Regions from separate parts of the Streptomyces spongiicola genome, predicted to be linked through region 2. Evidence: predicted binding sites of a transcription regulator. Region 2 holds the regulator's gene; the other holds the start of a gene.
The links. The regulator HspR, encoded in region 2, represses chaperone genes until heat shock. The targets are predictions, from matches to a motif close to TTGAGNNNNNNNNNCTCAA.
Positions count from the first base shown of each region.

Region 1: the regulator HspR is predicted to act here: its motif matches at 3,602-3,620, upstream of lon (endopeptidase La).

Region 1 is NZ_CP029254.1:5,314,850-5,325,039, reverse strand. Features, by position in the region: gene DDQ41_RS23380 (MarR family winged helix-turn-helix transcriptional regulator) at 333-842, opposite strand; gene lon (endopeptidase La) at 1,177-3,579, opposite strand; gene DDQ41_RS23370 (spermidine synthase family protein) at 3,968-4,663, shown strand; gene DDQ41_RS23365 (response regulator transcription factor) at 4,747-5,490, shown strand; gene DDQ41_RS23360 (HAMP domain-containing sensor histidine kinase) at 5,487-6,578, shown strand; gene DDQ41_RS23355 (multifunctional oxoglutarate decarboxylase/oxoglutarate dehydrogenase thiamine pyrophosphate-binding subunit/dihydrolipoyllysine-residue succinyltransferase subunit) at 6,871-10,190, shown strand, end outside.
Region 2 is NZ_CP029254.1:3,850,162-3,860,351, reverse strand. Features, by position in the region: gene DDQ41_RS16980 (Rieske (2Fe-2S) protein) at 185-505, opposite strand; gene DDQ41_RS16970 (helix-turn-helix transcriptional regulator) at 888-1,874, shown strand; gene DDQ41_RS16965 (heat shock protein transcriptional repressor HspR) at 2,219-2,680, opposite strand; gene dnaJ (molecular chaperone DnaJ) at 2,685-3,869, opposite strand; gene grpE (nucleotide exchange factor GrpE) at 3,903-4,568, opposite strand; gene dnaK (molecular chaperone DnaK) at 4,565-6,418, opposite strand; gene DDQ41_RS16945 (sugar transferase) at 6,681-7,361, shown strand; gene DDQ41_RS16940 ((Fe-S)-binding protein) at 7,445-9,754, shown strand.

The DNA of each region.
Region 1 (10,190 bases), 1.5 Mb from region 2:
AGGTACTTGCAGGGGGCCGGGCGGGGCCGGGCGGGGGCCGGGAGTGAGGCCGGGCGGGTCCGGGAGTGTGGCCGGGCGGGAGCGGGGAAGGTGCCGCAGGGGAGCCGGGACAGCGGCCAGGGCCGGGCGGGTCCGGGAGTGGGGCCGGGCGGGAGCCGGGAAGGTGCCGCAGGGGAGCCGGGCGGGAGCCGGGACAGCGGCCAGGGCCGGGGGCCGAAGAGCAGGGCCCCGTGCGAGGGGGGACAAGATCCGGGCCGGCGAGCCGGGACTCCTCGGCCCTTCGCGGCCCATCGCGACCCTCCTCGGCCCATCGCGGCCTTCCTCAGCCCTTCTCAGCCCTCCTCGGACCGGGCGTTGAGCTGGTGCAGCAGACGGGCCAGTTCCGCGACCTCCCCGCGATCCCAGCCGGCCAGCTTGCGCACATAGCGGTCGCGCCGGGCCTTCCGTACGGCCCGGAAGCGGGTGCGTCCCTCGTCGGTCAGCCGGACGAGGGAGGCGCGGCCGTCGGCCGGGTCGGGCTCCCGGGTGACCAGGCCCAGCTCGTCCAGCGCGCGCAGCTGCCGGCTCATCGTCGCCTTGCCGACGCCGAAGTACCCGGCGAGATCGGTGGCACGCTGAGCGCCGGACTCGTCCAGCCGTACGAGCAGTCCGTACGCCGAGGGCTCCAGTCCGGGATGCACCTCGCGGGCCATCTCGCCGGAGCTGGCCCGGGCCCGGCGCAGAAAGACGGCCAACTCCCGCTCCAGGGACAGGAACTCATGGAACTCCTGGTCCGTGCCGTCGCCTCCCCTCGGCCCGGTGTCCTTCCCCCTACCGCTTCCGTGCACGTCAGCACCCTTCACGCGCTCTCCCGGAGACGAGAGTCCTCTTCGGCGACCGCCGTCACCGCAGCTCACCCAGTATTTCGCAGGCACCGGCCGACGGCAGGCACCGGCTCCACCTCCCGACCCGGTCACGGCGACGCGCGGGGAGCGGGAACGGCCGTCGCCACGACGCGCGGGGAGCGGGAACGGCCGTCGCCACGACGCGCGGGGAGCGGGAACGGCCATCGCCACGACGCGCGGAAAGCCGGAACGGCCGGTCGCCGTATGCCGCCCGCTCGGGCGCGGGGCGGCGTACGGCGACCGGCCAGACAGCGACCGGCCAGACGGCGACCGGCGGGACGGTGCCCCGCGCTCACGCCGCGGCCGGCACCGGCACCTCGGCCGGGGACAGCGCGATCCGGAGGACCTGGCGGACGTCCGTCACGGGGTGCACCTCCAGCTTCTCCAGGACCTCGGCGGGGACGTCGTCCAGATCGGCCTCGTTGCGCTTGGGGATCACGACCGTGGTGATCCCGGCGCGGTGCGCGGCCAGCAGCTTCTGCTTCACACCGCCGATGGGCAGCACCCGCCCGGTCAGCGACACCTCACCGGTCATCGCCACGTCCGTGCGGGCCGGGCGGCCGGAGAGCAGCGACGCCAGCGCGGTCGTCATCGTGATGCCCGCGCTCGGCCCGTCCTTCGGGACCGCTCCCGCCGGGAAGTGGATGTGCGCGCCGCGGTCCTTCAGATCGCCGACGGGAAGCTCCAGTTCCGCACCGTGCGAGCGGAGGAAGCTCAGTGCGATCTGTGCGGACTCCTTCATGACGTCGCCGAGCTGACCGGTGAGGGTGAGTCCGGAGGCACCGGTCTCCGGGTCGGCCAGCGACGCCTCGACGTAGAGGACGTCGCCCCCGGCACCGGTGACCGCGAGCCCCGTGGCCACGCCCGGCACGGCGGTGCGGCGCTCCGACGGGTCCTGCGCGGACTCGGGCACATGGTGCGGCCGGCCGATCAGGGCGCGCAGGTCGCCGTCGCCGACGGTGAAGGGCAGCTCCCGCCGGCCCAGCTCGTGCTGGGCCGCGACCTTGCGGAGCAGCCTGGCGATCGCACGCTCCAGGTTCCGCACGCCCGCCTCGCGGGTGTACTCGCCCGCCATCCTGCGCAGTGCCGACTCCTCCAGGGCCACCTCGCCCGGCTCCAGGCCGGCTCGCTCCAGCTGGCGCGGGAGCAGGTGGTCCCGGGCGATGACGACCTTCTCGTCCTCGGTGTAGCCGTCGAGCCTGACCAGCTCCATCCGGTCGAGCAGTGCCTCCGGAACAGCCTCCAGGACGTTGGCGGTGGCCAGGAAGACCACGTCCGACAGGTCGAGTTCGACCTCCAGGTAGTGGTCGCGGAACGTGTGGTTCTGTGCCGGGTCGAGGACTTCGAGGAGCGCCGCCGCGGGATCGCCCCGGAAGTCGGAGCCCACCTTGTCGATCTCGTCGAGGAGGACCACCGGGTTCATCGAGCCGGCCTCCTTGACGGCGCGGACGATCCGGCCGGGCAGCGCGCCGACGTAGGTGCGCCGGTGGCCGCGGATCTCCGCCTCGTCCCGGACGCCGCCGAGCGCGACGCGGACGAACTTGCGTCCCATCGCGTGCGCGACGGACTCGCCGAGCGAGGTCTTGCCCACGCCGGGCGGGCCGACGAGCGCCAGGACCGCGCCGCCGCGCCGGCCGCCGACCACGCCGAGTCCGCGGTCGGAGCGCCGCTTGCGGACCGCGAGGTACTCGGTGATCCGCTCCTTCACGTCGTCCAGGCCGGCATGCTCGGCGTCCAGGACGGCCCTGGCTCCCCTGATGTCGTAGGCGTCCTCGGTGCGTTCGCTCCAGGGCAGTTCGAGGACGGTGTCGAGCCACGTGCGGATCCAGGAGCCCTCGGGGCTCTGGTCGCTGGCGCGCTCGAGCTTGTCGACCTCCTTCAGAGCGGCCTCGCGGACCTTCTCCGGGAGGTCGGCGGCCTCGACCCGGGCGCGGTAGTCGTCGGACTCCTCGCCGTCGGACTCGCCGCCCAGTTCGCGCAGTTCCCTGCGGACCGCGTCGAGCTGGCGGCGCAGCAGGAACTCGCGCTGCTGCTTGTCGACGCCCTCCTGGACGTCCTTGGCGATCGACTCGGCCACGTCCTGCTCGGCGAGGTGCTCGCGGAGCTGCTCGGTGGCGAGCCTGAGCCGGGCGACCGGGTCGCTGGTCTCCAGCAGCTCGACCTTCTGCGCGGTGGACAGGAAGGGCGAGTAGCCGGCGTTGTCGGCGAGCGCCGGGACGTCGTCGATCTGCTGGACGCGGTCCACGACCTGCCACGCCCCGCGCCTGCGCAGCCAGCTGGTGGCGAGGGCCTTGTACTCCTTCACGAGTTCGGTGACCGAACCGGGCAGCGGGTCGGGCAGCGTCTCGTCGATGAGGGTGCCGTGGATCCACAGGGCGCCGCCGGGACCGGTCGTACCGGCACCGACGCGTACCCGGCTGCGGCCGCGGATCAGGGCGCCGGGGTCTCCGTCGGAGAGCCGTCCGACCTGTTCCACGGTGCCGAGCACACCGGTGGCGGCGTAGGTGCCGTCGATCCGGGGGACGAGCAGCACCCGCGGCTTTCCCGGCTCCGCTCGCGCCGCTGCCTGGGCGGCTTCCACCGCGGCCCGTACCTCGTTGTCGGACAGGTCGAGCGGCACCACCATCCCGGGCAGTACGACCTCGTCGTCGAGCGGAAGCACAGGCAGGGTGAGCGGTGCGGGCGTCGGAGCCATGATCTCCCCTTCGGCAGTCAAGTTGAGTTACATCGACTCAATGCAGAGGAGGTCTTCGATGTTCCCGGGCAGGTGTTCGCTGTGAGCGATACCTCTCGTCGAGGTAGGCGACCCCGCGGCCCGCTCCCCCGGCCCACCCCGCCCAGGGCCCGAGGAGCCGGCGCCACCCCCGATCCCGAGGAGCCCGGCCCCCCGCCCCCGATCCCGATGAGCCGGCACCGGCCCCGCGCCCGGGCCCGCGGGCCCGGCCGGCTCCCACGGGGGTCCGCGATCCCGGGGCGCGCGCCCGGCCGCCGGGATCGGGCCGCAGCCCCCAGGGCCGCCTCGGGCACCGTTCACCCCGTCGCGACGGGCGAACCCCGCCCGAGGCGCACTAGCCTGAGCGTCCATGGACCCCCTCAGCGGCGACGCCGCCCCCCGGACCCTCGACCGGCGCGAAGGCCCGTACGGCGAGGTCGTGCTGCGCGAACGCCGGGGTCCCGGCGGGGAGATCCACGAGATCATCGCCAACGGCTGCTTTCTGATGGACACATCGGACGGCCGCTCCGAGCGGCTGCTCGTGGACGCCGCCCACACGGCCCTCGCCGGCCGTCCTGACCCGTCCGTGCTGATCGGCGGGCTGGGAGTCGGCTTCTCCCTGGCCCACGCGGCGGCCGAGCCCGGCTGGTCCCGGATCGCCGTCGCCGAACGGGAGCCGGCGATCATCGACTGGCACACGACGGGCCCGTTGAGGCGCGTCTCCGCCGCGGCACTGGCCGATCCGCGCACCACCGTCCTGCACACGGACCTGATGGCGTATCTGCGTCACACCTCGGACACGTACGACGCGCTCTGCCTCGACATCGACAACGGCCCCGACTGGACCGTCACCGAGGACAACAGCAGCCTCTACGCACCGGACGGGCTGCGGGCCTGCGCCCGGCGCCTGAGCCCCGGAGGGGTCCTCGCCGTCTGGTCGGCGCAGCCCTCCGAGAATTTCGAGCGGACGTTGCGGAATGCCGGATTCAGCGGGGTAAGAACCGAAGAGATCGCGGTTGCACGAGGCGTTCCCGACGTGGTCCACCTGGCAGTTCGCCCTGCGTAGCCGGGACCTGGGCGGTGCCCTTACGCTGCCTAACTGACACACCGATCTACACGCAGCTCGCAGTGCGCGACAGGGGCGGGGCGATGGAGCAGACACACACCGGCGGCAACGGCACGGCGGCACACCCGACCGGAAGTGCCCAGCGCCGGGTGCTGGTCGTCGAGGACGACACCACCATCGTCGACGCCGTCTCGGCCCGTCTGCGCGCCGAGGGATTCCTGGTCCAGACCGCGGCCGACGGCCCTTCGGCCGTGGACGCCGCGGAGGCGTGGCAGCCGGACCTGATGGTCCTCGACGTGATGCTGCCCGGCTTCGACGGCCTCGAGGTGTGCCGCCGGGTCCAGGCGCAGCGCCCCGTCCCGGTGCTGATGCTCACCGCGCGTGACGACGAGACCGACATGCTGGTCGGGCTCGGCGTGGGCGCCGACGACTACATGACGAAGCCGTTCTCGATGCGCGAGCTGGCCGCCCGGGTGCACGTGCTGCTGCGCCGGGTGGAGCGCGCCGCGCTGGCCGCCGTGACGCCGCGCAGCGGGATCCTGCGCCTCGGCGACCTGGAGATCGACCACGCCCAGCGCCGCGTACGCGTCCGGAACGGGGACGTGCACCTCACGCCGACCGAGTTCGACCTGCTGGTCTGCCTGGCGAACACACCGCGCGCGGTCCTCTCCCGGGAGCAGCTGCTCGCCCAGGTGTGGGACTGGGCGGACGCCTCCGGTACCCGCACGGTCGACAGCCACATCAAGGCGCTGCGGCGCAAGATCGGAGCCGAGCGGATCCGGACGGTCCACGGCGTCGGGTACGCCCTGGAGACCCCGGCTCCATGACCCGGCCGAGCCGGCTCCGGTCCCGGCTGGGTGCGGTGGAGATCTCGATCAAGACCAAGCTCGGCGCGCTGGTCGTGATGGCGGTGCTGATCACGACCGGGCTGGCGCTGGTCGCCTTCCGCACCGGGGCGGAGCTGCGCTACATCACGGTCTTCGCCATGATCACCACGCTGCTGATCACCCAGTTCGTGGCGCACGGGCTGACCGCCCCGCTGGACGAGATGAACACCGTCGCCAAGTCGATCTCCCACGGCGACTTCAGCCGCCGGGTGCGCGGCGACGGCCGCCGCGACGAGCTCGGCGACCTCGCCTCCACGATCAACCGCATGGCGGACGACCTGGAGGCCGTGGACCGGCACCGCAAGGAGCTGGTCGCCAACGTCTCCCACGAGCTGCGCACCCCCATAGCGGCCCTGCGCGCGGTACTGGAGAACGTCGTGGACGGGGTATCGACGGCCGACCCCGAGACGATGCGCACCGCCCTGAAGCAGACGGAGCGGCTGTCCCGGCTGGTCGAGACGCTGCTGGACCTCTCCCGGCTGGACAACGGGGTGGTCACGCTCCGGGCCCGGCGCTTCGAGGTCTGGCCCTATCTGTCGGGAGTGCTGAAGGAGGCCAACCTCGCCGCCGGGCGGCGAGGGCTGCCCTCGGGTTCCGGCAACCACACCCGCAAGGACGTCCATCTCCACCTGGACGTCTCGCCGCCGGAGCTGACCGCGCACGCGGACGCGGAGCGGCTGCACCAGGTCGTGGCGAACCTGATCGACAACGCGGTCAAGCACTCGCCGCCGCACGGCAGGGTCACCGTCCGTGCCCGCCGGGGCGCACAGGCCGAGTCCCTGGACCTGGAGGTCCAGGACGAGGGCCCGGGGATCCCCGAGTCGGAGTGGCACCGGGTCTTCGAGCGGTTCAACCGGGGCAGCGCCCCCTCGCAGCACGGTCCGGGCAGCGACGGGGGCACCGGTCTGGGCCTGGCCATCGCGCGCTGGGCGGTGGAGCTGCACGGCGGCGGCATCGGGGTGGCCGAATCGACGCGCGGATGCCGCATCAGGGTGACCCTCCCGGGAATCCCCTCGTCACACGGTTGACGTAGGGTTCGAAGAGGAGCGAGGCCCGTGGCGAACCGGACGGGCGCGTCCCGCGTCCAGGTGTTCGGGGAGCGGGGCACGGGTGCGGCCGGGCGGGCCGCGGCCGCGTTCCGCCGTACCCCATCCGCAGGGAAACCGTGTTTGTTTCCCGCCAATTCCTGCGCCGAAACCGGTTGCCAGGTGTGACTTAGGCGACGAAGACCACGCCCGGCCTGCACCTCCCCACCGCGTAGGCGTAGCCTTTATTTCCGCTGTCCATCACCTTGTGAAGCGGAAGAGGGCGGTTGCCGCCGTGTCGTCTCAGTCCCCCAGTAACTCGAGTACGTCGACCGACCCCGACGGGCAGGGGAAGAACCCCGCTGCCGCGTTCGGGGCCAATGAGTGGCTCGTCGACGAGATCTACCAGCAGTACCTCCAGGACCCGAACTCCGTCGACCGCGCCTGGTGGGACTTCTTCGCCGACTACAAGCCGGGCGGCGGGGCCACCGGCGAGGCCGCGGCGACGCCGCCGGCCTCGGCGGGCACGACGGCCGCGCAGACGCCGGGCACCGCACAGGCTCCGGCGCCCGCGACCCCCGTGCAGGCCCCCGCACAGGCTCCCGCCGCACAGGCACCCGCCCCGCAGGCCCCCGCCGCACCGGCACCGGCCGCACCGGCGAAGGCCGCGGCACCGGCCACCGCACCGGCACCGGCACCGGCACCGGTGAAGCCCGCCGCTTCCGCGCAGCCCGCCGCCGCTCCGGCCAGGCCCGCCGCGAAGGCGGCCGGCACCACCGAGGCGGCCGGCGGCCCGGAGATGCTGCCGCTGCGCGGCCCCTCCGCCGCCGTGGCGAAGAACATGAACGCCTCGCTGGAGCTGCCGACGGCCACGTCCGTCCGCGCCGTCCCGGTGAAGCTGCTCTTCGACAACCGGATCGTGATCAACAACCATCTGAAGCGCGCCCGGGGCGGGAAGATCTCCTTCACGCACATCATCGGGTACGCGATGGTGCAGGCGATCAAGGCCATGCCGTCGATGAACTGGTCGTACGGCGAGAAGGACGGCAAGCCGGTCCTGGTCAAGCCCCCGCACGTGAACCTCGGCCTCGCCATCGACCTGGTGAAGCCCAACGGCGACCGGCAGCTCGTCGTCGCGGCCATCAAGAAGGCCGAGACCATGAACTTCTTCGAGTTCTGGCAGGCCTACGAGGACATCGTCCGCCGCGCCCGCAGCAACAAGCTGACGATGGACGACTTCAGCGGCGTCACCGTCTCGCTGACCAACCCCGGCGGCCTCGGCACCGTGCACTCCGTGCCGCGGCTGATGCCCGGACAGTCGGTGATCATGGGTGTCGGCTCCATGGACTACCCGGCCGAGTTCCAGGGCACCTCCCAGGACACCCTGAACAAGCTGGGCGTCTCCAAGGTCATGACCCTGACCTCGACCTACGACCACCGGGTGATCCAGGGCGCCGCGTCAGGCGAGTTCCTGCGGATCGTCGCCAACCTCCTCCTCGGCGAGGACGGCTTCTACGACGACATCTTCGAGGCGCTGCGCATCCCCTACGAGCCGGTCCGCTGGCTCAAGGACATCGACGCCTCGCACGACGACGACGTCACCAAGGCCGCCCGGGTCTTCGAGCTGATCCACTCCTACCGGGTCCGCGGCCACGTCATGGCCGACACCGACCCGCTGGAGTACCGCCAGCGCAAGCACCCCGACCTCGACATCACCGAGCACGGGCTCACCCTGTGGGACCTGGAGCGCGAGTTCGCCGTCGGCGGCTTCGGCGGCAAGTCGATGATGAAGCTCCGCGACATCCTCGGCGTGCTGCGCGACTCGTACTGCCGCACCACCGGCATCGAGTTCATGCACATCCAGGACCCGAAGCAGCGCAAGTGGATCCAGGACCGGGTGGAGCGCCCGCACGCCAAGCCGGAGCGCGAGGAGCAGCTGCGCATCCTGCGCCGGCTGAACGCCGCCGAGGCCTTCGAGACCTTCCTCCAGACCAAGTACGTCGGCCAGAAGCGCTTCTCGCTGGAGGGCGGGGAGTCCGTCATCCCGCTGCTCGACGCGGTCATCGACTCGGCCGCCGAGTCCCGCCTCGACGAGGTCGTCATCGGCATGGCCCACCGCGGCCGGCTGAACGTCCTGGCGAACATCGTCGGCAAGTCGTACGCGCAGATCTTCCGCGAGTTCGAGGGCAACCTCGACCCGAAGTCGATGCACGGCTCCGGCGACGTGAAGTACCACCTCGGCGCCGAGGGCACCTTCACCGGCCTGGACGGCGAGCAGATCAAGGTGTCGCTGGTCGCCAACCCGTCCCACCTGGAGGCCGTCGACCCGGTCCTGGAGGGCGTCGTCCGCGCCAAGCAGGACATCGTCAACAAGGGCGGCACGGACTTCACCGTCCTGCCGGTCGCCCTGCACGGCGACGCGGCCTTCGCCGGACAGGGCGTCGTCGCCGAGACCCTGAACATGTCGCAGCTGCGCGGGTACCGCACCGGCGGCACGGTCCACGTCGTCATCAACAACCAGGTCGGCTTCACCGCCGCCCCGGAGTCGTCGCGCTCGTCGATGTACGCGACCGACGTGGCCCGCATGATCGAGGCGCCGATCTTCCATGTGAACGGCGACGACCCGGAGGCGTGCGTCCGGGTGGCGCGGCTCGCCTTCGAGTTCCGCCAGACGTTCAACAAGGACGTCGTGATCGACCTCATCTGCTACCGCCGCCGCGGTCACAACGAGGGCGACAACCCGCAGTTCACCAACCCGCAGATGGTGAACCTGATCGACAAGAAGCGCTCGGTGCGCAAGCTCTACACCGAGTCGCTCATCGGTCGCGGCGACATCACGCTGGAAGAGGCCGAGCAGGCGCTGCAGGACTTCCAGGGCCAGCTGGAGAAGGTCTTCGCGGAGGTCCGCGAGGCCACCAGCCACCCGGCCCCGGCCCAGGTCCCCGACGCCCAGGCCGAGTTCCCCGTGTCCGTCACCACGGCGATCTCCCAGGAGATCGTCAAGCGGATCGCCGAGTCGCAGGTCAACGTCCCCGAAACCATCACCGTCCACCCGCGGCTGCTGCCGCAGCTGCAGCGCCGCGCGGCCTCGGTCGAGGACGGCACGATCGACTGGGGCATGGGCGAGACCCTCGCCATCGGCTCGCTGCTGATGGAGGGCACCCCGGTCCGGCTCGCCGGCCAGGACACCCGCCGGGGCACCTTCGGCCAGCGCCATGCGGTGCTGGTGGACCAGGAGACCAACGAGGACCACACCCCGCTGCTCTACCTGTCCGAGGACCAGGCCCGCTACAACGTCTACGACTCGCTGCTCAGCGAGTACGCGGCGATGGGCTTCGAGTACGGCTACTCGCTGGCCCGCCCCGAGTCGCTGGTCATGTGGGAGGCCCAGTTCGGCGACTTCGTCAACGGCGCCCAGACCGTCGTCGACGAGTTCATCTCCTCGGCCGAGCAGAAGTGGGGCCAGACCTCCGGCGTCACGCTGCTGCTGCCGCACGGCTACGAGGGCCAGGGCCCGGACCACAGCTCCGCCCGCCCGGAGCGCTTCCTCCAGCTGTGCGCCCAGAACAACATGACGGTCGCGATGCCGACCCTGCCGTCGAACTACTTCCACCT
Region 2 (10,190 bases):
CCGGGAGTCACCTCCGCGGGCGTGACGGGTCCGGGATCACCGGCCCGGGTGTCGCGGGCCCGGGTGTCGCGGGCCCGCGCCGGATGCCCGCGCGCAGCACAGCGGCGCCATCGTGTTTCAGGTCCACGATGGCGCCGCTGTGTGGGGGAAGCACCTGAGCGATCTTGAACGACGGGGGAACCGCTCAGGCGCTGCGGGGGGTGGCGGTGGTGGTCTCCGGTTCGACCAGCTGGTGGTCGCGCTGGTCGAGATTGACGAAGATCATGCCGTACCGGATGGCACAGCGGACGGGGCGCGGGGCCCCGCGGGGCCGGCGAAGGCACCGGTAGGCGCGGACGTCCTCGTCGTCCTCGCGGGCGACGACGATCGGCTCCCCGAACAGAGTGACCATCAGCGAGTCGCCACGGTGGGGGATTGCCGTGACGAGATCGATGAAGTGCCACCCGGACCGGTACGCGGTCGCCATCTCCCGCCGGAAGACGCGATCGTCCGGGGGCATGCTCATGCGTCCGCGTCCGCCGGCGCGCTATCCCAAGTGGGTTCACCCGGAGCCGCGTTCGCCGACGCGCTGTCCCAAGTGGGTTCGCCCGCAATCGCGTTCGCCGGCGCGCTGTCCCAAGTGGGTTCGCCCGGAGCCGCAGCCAGCGTCGCGGTCACCGTCATGGGCGCCGACTCCCACGTCGGCTCACCGCTCGCCGCGAGACCGCCGAGAGCAGCCGCAACGGCTATAGCGCACAGTGCACGAACCATCCTGGTCATGGCCGATCTCCACCTCTGTTAATCACTACCTCCTCCCCCGCGGTTACGACGATGGCCCACTCCGAACGCCTTCACCAGCGAGGCCAGGCATCATGTTCCTGTAATTCAGGACCCTGAGGGGGGTGCAAATGCAGACGAACCAGGGCAACGGGGGAGATAAGCACAGTCACGACGAGCTGTGCGAGGCCGGGAAAAAGCTGTATGCGTCCGCTCTGCGCAGTGGCCGCATAGCGCGGTCGGAGGTCACAGACGCCCCGTGCCTCATCGACATGGGCATGTTGCGCCCGGACCCCGACGACACCGAGTGGCTCCGCCCGGTACCACCGTCCATCGCCCTGCACCAGTTGATGCACCCCCTGGAGCGGGAGATCCAGGAGCGGAGACGGCTCACCATCTCACTGGCGGAGTCGTTTGAGCCATTCATGGCGCTGAACTCACACGATCCGTCCACGACCGACGCCATCACCGTCCTCGAGGGGCTGAACCTGATCAACGTGACGCTGGACCGGGTCATCGCCGAATGCCAGGAGGAGTTGCTGACGGTGCAGCCCGGCAGCGGCCGCCGGCCCGCGACCCTCCAGGAGGGGCTGCGGCGCGTCTCGATGCTGGTTGACCGGGGCGTCTCGATGCGCACGCTCTACCAGCACACCGCACGCCACCACCCGGCCACCATGGCCTACGTGGAACGGGTGGCCCCCTTCGGCTCGGAGGTCCGCACCCTCGAGGAGATCATCGACCGGCTCATCGTGGTCGACCGCAAGGTGGCCTTCATCCCGGCGCGCAGCGACCGCAGGGTCGCCCTGGAGCTGCGCCATGAGGGTCTGGTGCAGTATCTCGTGGGGGTCTTCGAGCAGTTCTGGCTCCACGGCGTCCCCTGGGACGACCAGGTCGTCTCCTACGCCCCCGAACTGGACGGCGTCAGCGGTGTCCAGCGCTCCATCGCCAAACTGCTCGTCGAGGGCCATGTGGACGAGGCGATAGCCCGCCGCCTCGGGATGAACGTCCGCACCTGCCGCGCCCACATCGCCAAGCTCGCCTCCGCCCTCGGCAGCGGCTCACGCGCCCAGCTCGGCTACCTCATCGCCCGGTCCGGGATCCTGGAGCACGACCACTGACCAGGAGCCCTGCCCCGCGGGCACGGGCGGCCCGCGGCGGGCGCCGGCAGGCGCCGGCAGGCGCCGGCAGACGATTGCGGGAACTTGCGGGCACCGGCGGGCACTGGCAGACGCTGAAGACCTCCGACGGACACGGATGTCCGCGGACGGACGCCGGCGTCCGCCGCAGGACACCGCCGAACGCCGAGAGACACCGACAGACACCGACAGACACCGACAGACGCCCGAGAGACACCGACGGACGCCCGAAAGACACCGGCCGGCCATGGCGGGGCGGCCCGTTGGATGCGTGTACCGCTCCGGGCCGCCCCGCCATGGCCCGAGTGCCGCGGGCCGGCGGACGCTCAGCCGTCCCGCTTGGGCCGCCACACCACCAGCGCGCCCGTCTGCTGCACGTCCTGGTAGGGCACCAGGTCGCGCCGGTACGACGCGTGCACCTGGGCCTCGCGCTGCTGCATCGCCAGCGCCGCGCCCTCGACCGCCGCGGACAGCTCGGCGACCTTGGCCTGCAACGCGGCCACCTGGTTCTCCAGCTCGATGATGCGCTTGATGCCGGCCAGGTTGATGCCCTCGTCCTGGGACAGGGACTGGACCTGGCGGAGCAGTTCGATGTCCCGCGCCGAGTAACGCCGCCCGCGCCCCGCCGTGCGGTCCGGGGAGACCAGGCCGAGGCGGTCGTACTGCCGGAGGGTCTGCGGATGCAGTCCGGAGAGCTGGGCCGCCACCGAGATGACGTACACCGGGGTCTCCTCGGTCAGTTCGTAGGCCCTGCCACCGAATCCGGGCTGTCGACGTCGGCCGTCCATCGCGTCATGCTCCCTTCGCGGCCTGGAACAGTTCTGCCCGCGGGTCATGGCCCTCGGTCGCCTTGCGGTAGGCCTCCAGCGCCTCACGGGCCTCGTCGCCGAGTTCCACGGGCACCGCGACCTCCACGGTGACCAGCAGATCCCCCCGGGTGCCGTCCTTGCGGACAGCACCCTTGCCGCGGGCCCGCATCGTACGCCCGTTCGGCGTGCCCGCGGGCAGCTTCAGGGTGACCGGAGGACCGCCGAGCGTCGGGACCCTCACCTCACCGCCGAGCGCGGCCTCCGTGAAGGAGACCGGCACCGTGACGGTGAGGTTGTCGCCCTTGCGCCCGAAGACCGGGTGCTCACCGACGTGGACCACCACATACAGATCGCCGGCCGGCCCGCCGCGCTCGCCCGGTGCGCCCTTGCCGCGCAGCCTGATCCGCTGGCCGTCGCTCACCCCGGCGGGGATGCGGACCTGCATGGTCCGGGACGACTTGGCGCGGCCGCTGCCGTGGCAGACCTCGCAGGGGTTCTCGGCGATCAGCCCGCGGCCCTTGCAGTCCACGCACGGGTCGGTCAGCGAGAAGGACCCGCTGCCGCCGCGCGAGACCTGACCGGTGCCGACGCAGGTCGGGCACACCCGGGGGGTGCCGTTCCTGTCGCCGGTGCCCGAACAGGCCTTGCAGGGCTGCTGGCTGGACATCCGCAGCGGGACCGTGGCCCCGTCCACCGCCTCGGTGAAGCTGAGCGTCACCTCGGACTCGACGTCCTGGCCGCGGCGCGGCTGGGTGCGGGCACCGGTGCCCGCACCGCGGTTGAACAGGCCGCCGAAGACGTCCCCGAGTCCGCCGCCGAAGCCGCCGGCGCCGGCACCGCCGCCGCCCGGGGGCGGGGCGCCCCCGAAGAGGTCGCCCAGGTCGAAGTTGAACGTTCCTCCGGCTCCGGGACCGGCCCGGAAGCCACCGTTGCCGAAGAGCGCCCGCGCCTCGTCGTACTCCTTGCGCCGCTTGGGGTCGCCGAGCACGTCGTTGGCCTCGGAGATCTCCTTGAAGCGCTCCTCGGCCTTCGCGTCGCCCTTGTTGGCGTCCGGGTGGTTCTCGCGCGCGAGCTTCCGGTACGCCTTCTTGATCTCCGCGTCGGTGGCGTCCTTGGGGACGCCGAGGACCTTGTAGTAGTCCTTCTCGACGAAGTCCTTCGTGCTCATCGACGTCCCTCCTCCCGGTACCCGCCGTCCGCGTCAGCCCTCGTCCGGGCCACCGCTCTCCTCGTCCGCCGCCGGCTCCGCCGCCTGCTCCTTGGGCTGGGCCCCCGGCTGCGGCTCGGCCACCGCGACCCGCGCGGGCCGGATGGTCCGCTCCCCGATCCGGTAACCCGGCTGGAGGATCGCCACGCAGGTCGTCTCGGTGACGTCCGGCGCGTAGCTGTGCATCAGGGCCTCGTGGACCGTCGGGTCGAAGGGCTCGCCCTCCTTGCCGAACTGCTGGAGCCCCATCTTGGCGGCGACGGTCTCCAGCGATTCCGCCACCGACTTGAAGCCGCCGACGAGTTCGGCGTGCTCACGGGCCCGGCCGATGTCGTCGAGAACGGGCAGGAGGTCGGTCAGGAGCTGCGCGACCGCGATCTCCTTGACCGTGATCCGGTCCCGCTCCACCCGGCGGCGGTAGTTCTGGTACTCGGCCTGCAACCGCTGGAGGTCCATCGTGCGCTCGTTCAGCGCGGTCCGGACCTGGTCCAGCTGGGCCGACAGGCCCGCGTCGGCGGCCGTACGGGCCGTCTGTCCTGCGTCCCCGGCCCGGGCCGCCCCCTCCTCCGCGGAGGGGGCGGCGGCCTGCGCCGCGTCATCGGGAACGGCGCCGGAGGGGACGTCGGGCTTCTCCTCGAAACCCGGGGTCTCCTCCGTCATCGGGCAGCGCCACCCTTCTGGTCCTTCTCGTCGTCGACGATCTCGGCGTCGACGACGTCGTCGTCGGCCTTCGCCTGGGAGGCCCCGGCGGCGTCGCCGCCCGCGGCCTGCTGGCCCTGGGCGTCGGCGTACATCGCCTGCCCGAGCTTCTGGGAGACGGCCGCGACCTTCTCGGTGGCGGTGCGGATCTCGGTGGTGTCCTCGCCCTTCAGCTTCTCCTTGAGTTCGGTCACCGCCGTCTCGACCTCGGTCCTGACGTCACCGGGGACCTTCTCCTCGTTGTCCTTGAGGAACTTCTCGGTCTGGTAGACGAGCTGCTCGGCCTGGTTGCGGGTCTCGGCGGACTCGCGGCGGCGGTGGTCCTCCTCCGCGTACTGCTCCGCCTCCTGGCGCATCCGGTCCACCTCGTCCTTCGGGAGCGAGGAGCCGCCGGTGACGGTCATCTTCTGCTCCTTGCCCGTGCCGAGGTCCTTGGCGGTCACGTGCATGATGCCGTTGGCGTCGATGTCGAAGGAGACCTCGATCTGCGGGACGCCGCGCGGGGCGGGCGGCAGCCCGGTCAGCTCGAACATGCCCAGCTTCTTGTTGTACGCCGCGATCTCGCGCTCGCCCTGGTAGACCTGGATCTGCACGGACGGCTGGTTGTCCTCGGCCGTCGTGAAGATCTCGGAGCGCTTCGTCGGGATCGTGGTGTTGCGCTCGATGAGCTTGGTCATGATGCCGCCCTTGGTCTCGATACCGAGGGACAGCGGGGTGACGTCGAGCAGCAGGACGTCCTTGACCTCGCCCTTGAGGACGCCGGCCTGGAGGGTGGCGCCGATCGCCACGACCTCGTCGGGGTTCACGCCCTTGTTGGCCTCCTTGCCGCCGGTCAGCTCCTTCACCAGCTCGGCGACGGCCGGCATGCGGGTCGAGCCGCCGACGAGGACCACGTGGTCGATCTCGGAGAGCTGGATGCCCGCGTCCTTGATCACGTTGTGGAACGGGGTCTTGCAGCGCTCCAGCAGGTCCGAGGTCAGCTGCTGGAACTGGGCGCGCGTGAGCTTCTCGTCCAGGTGCAGCGGGCCCTCGGCGGACGCCGTGATGTAGGGCAGGTTGATCGTCGTCTCGGTGGAGGACGACAGCTCGATCTTCGCCTTCTCCGCGGCCTCGCGGAGACGCTGGAGAGCCATCTTGTCCTTGGAGAGGTCGACGCCGTGGCCGCCGGCGAACTGCTTCACCAGGTAGTCGACGACGCGCTGGTCCCAGTCGTCGCCGCCGAGGTGGTTGTCGCCGTTGGTGGCCTTGACCTCGACGACGCCGTCACCGATCTCCAGCAGCGAGACGTCGAAGGTGCCGCCGCCGAGGTCGAAGACGAGGATCGTCTGGTCGTCCTTGTCGAGGCCGTACGCCAGCGCGGCGGCGGTCGGCTCGTTGACGATGCGCAGGACGTTCAGACCCGCGATCTCACCGGCCTCCTTGGTGGCCTGGCGCTCGGAGTCGTTGAAGTACGCGGGGACGGTGATGACGGCGTCCGTGACCTTCTCGCCCAGGTACGACTCGGCGTCCCGCTTCAGCTTCTGCAGGATGAACGCGGACATCTGCTGCGGGTTGAAGTTCTTCCCGTCCAGCTCGATCGACCAGTCGGTGCCCATGTGGCGCTTCACCGACCGGATCGTCCGGTCCACGTTGGTCACTGCCTGACGCTTCGCGACCTCGCCGACGAGCACCTCACCGTTCTTGGCGAAGGCGACGACGGACGGCGTGGTCCTGGCGCCCTCGGCGTTGGTGATGACGGTGGGCTCACCGCCCTCCAGAACGCTGACGACGGAGTTAGTCGTGCCCAGGTCGATGCCGACCGCACGTGCCATTTCGATTCCTCCAGAGGACTTGAGTGGAACTGGCTCAAGGATGCCTCACTCGCACCAGCACGTCAACAGAGCTGAGTCGAGTCGACTCAACTATGGTGCGGTGCGTTCACATAGGCGCCACCCGTCCGGCGCGGCCTGCGGACACCCCCGCACCCACCGTGCCATCGTTCTGCAAAGCACGCGAAAGGTTCATACACGCGTCCGACTGGACAGAAACCACCTGGTATCAGCCGAGAAACGACAGAACGGTCAGGTGAGTGCCTTGCGCCCCGTACAGTCGGCGGGACCGGCAGGACCAGCGGGACCGGCGGGACCGGCAGGACCAGCAGGACCAGCAGGACCAGCGGAATCGGCAGGATCACCGAGACCGCCGCGGCCGCAGGCGAGAGCATCGAGGCCGCAGGCGAGGTGGCCGCGGCCGCCGGACCCCAAGCGCCTCCTCGACCTGACCCTCGGGACGCTGCTGCTGGCCCTCGCCGCGCCCCTGCTGACCGCCGCGGCCTGCGCCCTCGCCCTGCGGCGCCCACCCGGCGGGATCGTCGCACGGGAGCTGAGGACGGGTCTCCACGGGTACCCCTTCACCGTCCGCTCGCTGCGCATCCGCCGCTGGCGACTGGATCTGCTCTCCAGACTGCCCCATGTCGTCTCCGGCGAGATGTCCCTGGTCGGCCCGGCGGCCCTGGCCCCGGACAACCCCCGCGCCGCCGCCCCCTGGCGGGGGACCGTCCGGCCCGGCCTCACCGGCCCCGCCCAGCTGCGCAGGCGCTCCGCACTCCCCTGGGACGAGCCGGAGCTGCTCGACCAGCACTATGTGGAGCACCATTGGATCGGGCTGGACCTGGCCGTCCTGGCGCGCACGCTGCCCGCCCTGCTCCCGCCCCGCGCTCAGGGTCACCTGAGCGACGCAGATCACCGCCCACCTGGCTACAGTGCGACGGAATAACTGGGTACGCTCGGCACGGACTGCATAAGTTACCGCTTAGTAAGTGCCGAGTCCCCACCCGCGCAGGCCCGAGGAGCCCCCGAATGCAACTCGCCGCGATCATCGTGTCGCTGGTCCTGACCGTGGTCGGCGTTGCGCTCATCGCCCGAGCCGTCGCGCAGATCTACCGGTTCGTCACGCTCGGCCAGCCCGTGCCCGCGGGCAGCCGTACCGACAACCCCAGGGCCCGCACGGCCACCCTGGCCAAGGAGTTCCTCGGCCACACCCGGATGAACCGCTGGGGGATCGTCGGCTTCGCCCACTGGTTCGTCGCGATCGGCTTCCTGACGCTGCCGCCGACACTCGCACAGGCGTACGGCCAGCTGTTCGCCGCCGACTGGACGCTGCCGGTCCTGGGCGGCTTCCCGCCGTTCGAGATGTACATCGAGTTCATCGGCCTGATGACCGTCGTCGGCATCCTCGTGCTGATGGCGATCCGGCTGCTCAACCTGCCCTCCCGCGCGGGCCGCAAGTCCCGTTTCGCCGGTTCCAAGGCCTGGCAGGCCTACTTCGTCGAGTACGTCATCCTGACCATCGGCCTGGCGATCCTCGTCCTGCGCGGACTGGAGGGCGCGATCCACCACGTGGACCACTACGAGGCCGCCTACTTCGTCTCGTACCCGCTGGTGCTGGCCTTCGACGGACTGAGCGTCCCGACGCTGCAGACGCTGATCTACCTGTTCGCCATGATCAAGATCGGCACTTCGCTGATCTGGATGATCACGGTGTCGCTGAACACCAACATGGGTGTGGCCTGGCATCGCTTCCTGGGCTTCCCGAACATCTGGTTCAAGCGCAACGCCACCGGCGAGACCGCACTGGGCGCCCTGCAGCCGATGACCTCGGGCGGCAGGCCGATCGACTTCGAGGACCCGGGCGAGGACGACGTCTTCGGCGTCTCCCAGGTCGAGCAGTTCTCCTGGAAGGGCATCCTCGACTTCTCCACCTGCACCGAGTGCGGCCGCTGCCAGTCGCAGTGCCCCGCCTGGAACACCGGCAAGCCGCTCTCCCCGAAGCTGCTGATCATGTCGCTGCGCGACCACGCGCACGCCAAGGCCCCGTACCTGCTGGCCGGCGGCGGCAAGACCATGGAGGGCGAGGAGAAGGCATCCGAGGAGCAGCTCGGGGACGTCCCGGCGGCAGCGCTGGCCGAGGCCGAGCGCCCGCTGATCGGCACCGCCGAGGAGAACGGCGTCATCGACCCGGACGTGCTGTGGTCCTGCACCACCTGCGGTGCGTGCGTGGAGCAGTGCCCGGTCGACATCGAGCACATCGACCACATCGTCGACATGCGCCGCTACCAGGTGATGATCGAGTCCTCGTTCCCGTCCGAGGCGGGCACGATGCTCAAGAACCTGGAGAAGAAGGGCAACCCCTGGGGCCTGGCCAAGAAGCAGCGCGTCGAGTGGACCAAGGAGGTCGGCTTCGAGGTCCCGATCGTCGGCAAGGACGTCGAGGACCTCACCGAGGTCGACTACCTCTACTGGGTCGGCTGCGCCGGCGCCCTGGAGGACCGGGCCAAGAAGACCACCAAGGCCTTCGCGGAGCTGCTGCACATGGCGGGTGTCAAGTTCGCGATCATGGGCGGGGACGAGAAGTGCACCGGCGACTCCGCCCGCCGCCTCGGCAACGAGCCCCTGTTCCAGCAACTCGGTCAGGAGAACGTGGCCATGCTGAACACGGCCTTCGGCGAGTCCCCCGCCGACGAGTCCGGGGAGCCCGCCGGGGAGGCCACCGGGAAGCCGAAGGCCGCCAAGAAGATCGTCGCCACCTGCCCGCACTGCTTCAACACCATCGCCAACGAGTACCCGCAGCTCGGCGGCGAGTTCGAGGTCATCCACCACACCCAGCTGCTCCAGCACCTCGTCGACGAGGGCAGGCTGGTCCCGGTGACCCCGGTCGAAGGCCTGATCACCTACCACGACCCCTGCTACCTGGGCCGCCACAACAAGGTCTACACGCCCCCGCGCGAGATCATGGACAAGGTGCCCGGCCTGCGCCAGCAGGAGATGCACCGCCACAAGGAACGCGGCTTCTGCTGCGGCGCCGGCGGCGCCCGCATGTGGATGGAGGAGCGGATCGGCAAGCGCATCAACACCGAGCGCGTCGACGAGGCCCTGTCCCTCAACCCGGACATCGTCTCCACCGCCTGCCCGTTCTGCCTGGTCATGCTCTCCGACTCGGTCAACGGCAAGAAGGGCGAGGGCAAGGCCAAGGAGTCCCTCCAGGTCGTCGACGTGGCCCAGCTGCTGCTGGACTCGGTGAAGACCCCGGCGGAGCCGGACGACGGCGGTGACGCGGACGACTCGGCGCCGGCGGACTCACCGGACCCGGAACCGCAGCCGGTGAAGTAGCCGTCCGCACGGGCGAGCAGCAAGCGGCCGGATCTGCCTCGGGGGCAGGACCGGCCGCTTCTGCCGTTCCCGGCGTTCCACCGCACGGACGGACCGGCCGAACCGGCCGACGCACACGCACCGGACGGACCGGATGATGCACACGGACCGGACGGACCGGATGATGCGCACGGACCGCACGGACCGGATGATGCGCACGGTCCGGATGGACCGGCCGACGCACACGGTCCGGACGGACCGGATGGTGCACACGGACCGGACGGACCGGACGGACCGGCTTCCGGCACGGCCCGGCCGCCGGGGACCGCCCCGTACCGCGGGGCCGTTCCGGAAACCCGCGCACCCTTCCCGCGGGACCGCTCCGTCGGCCGGCCCGGTGCAGACCTGCGGAAAGCTCCGGGTACCCCCTAGGGGATGTCACAGCTCGGCCGCAAAG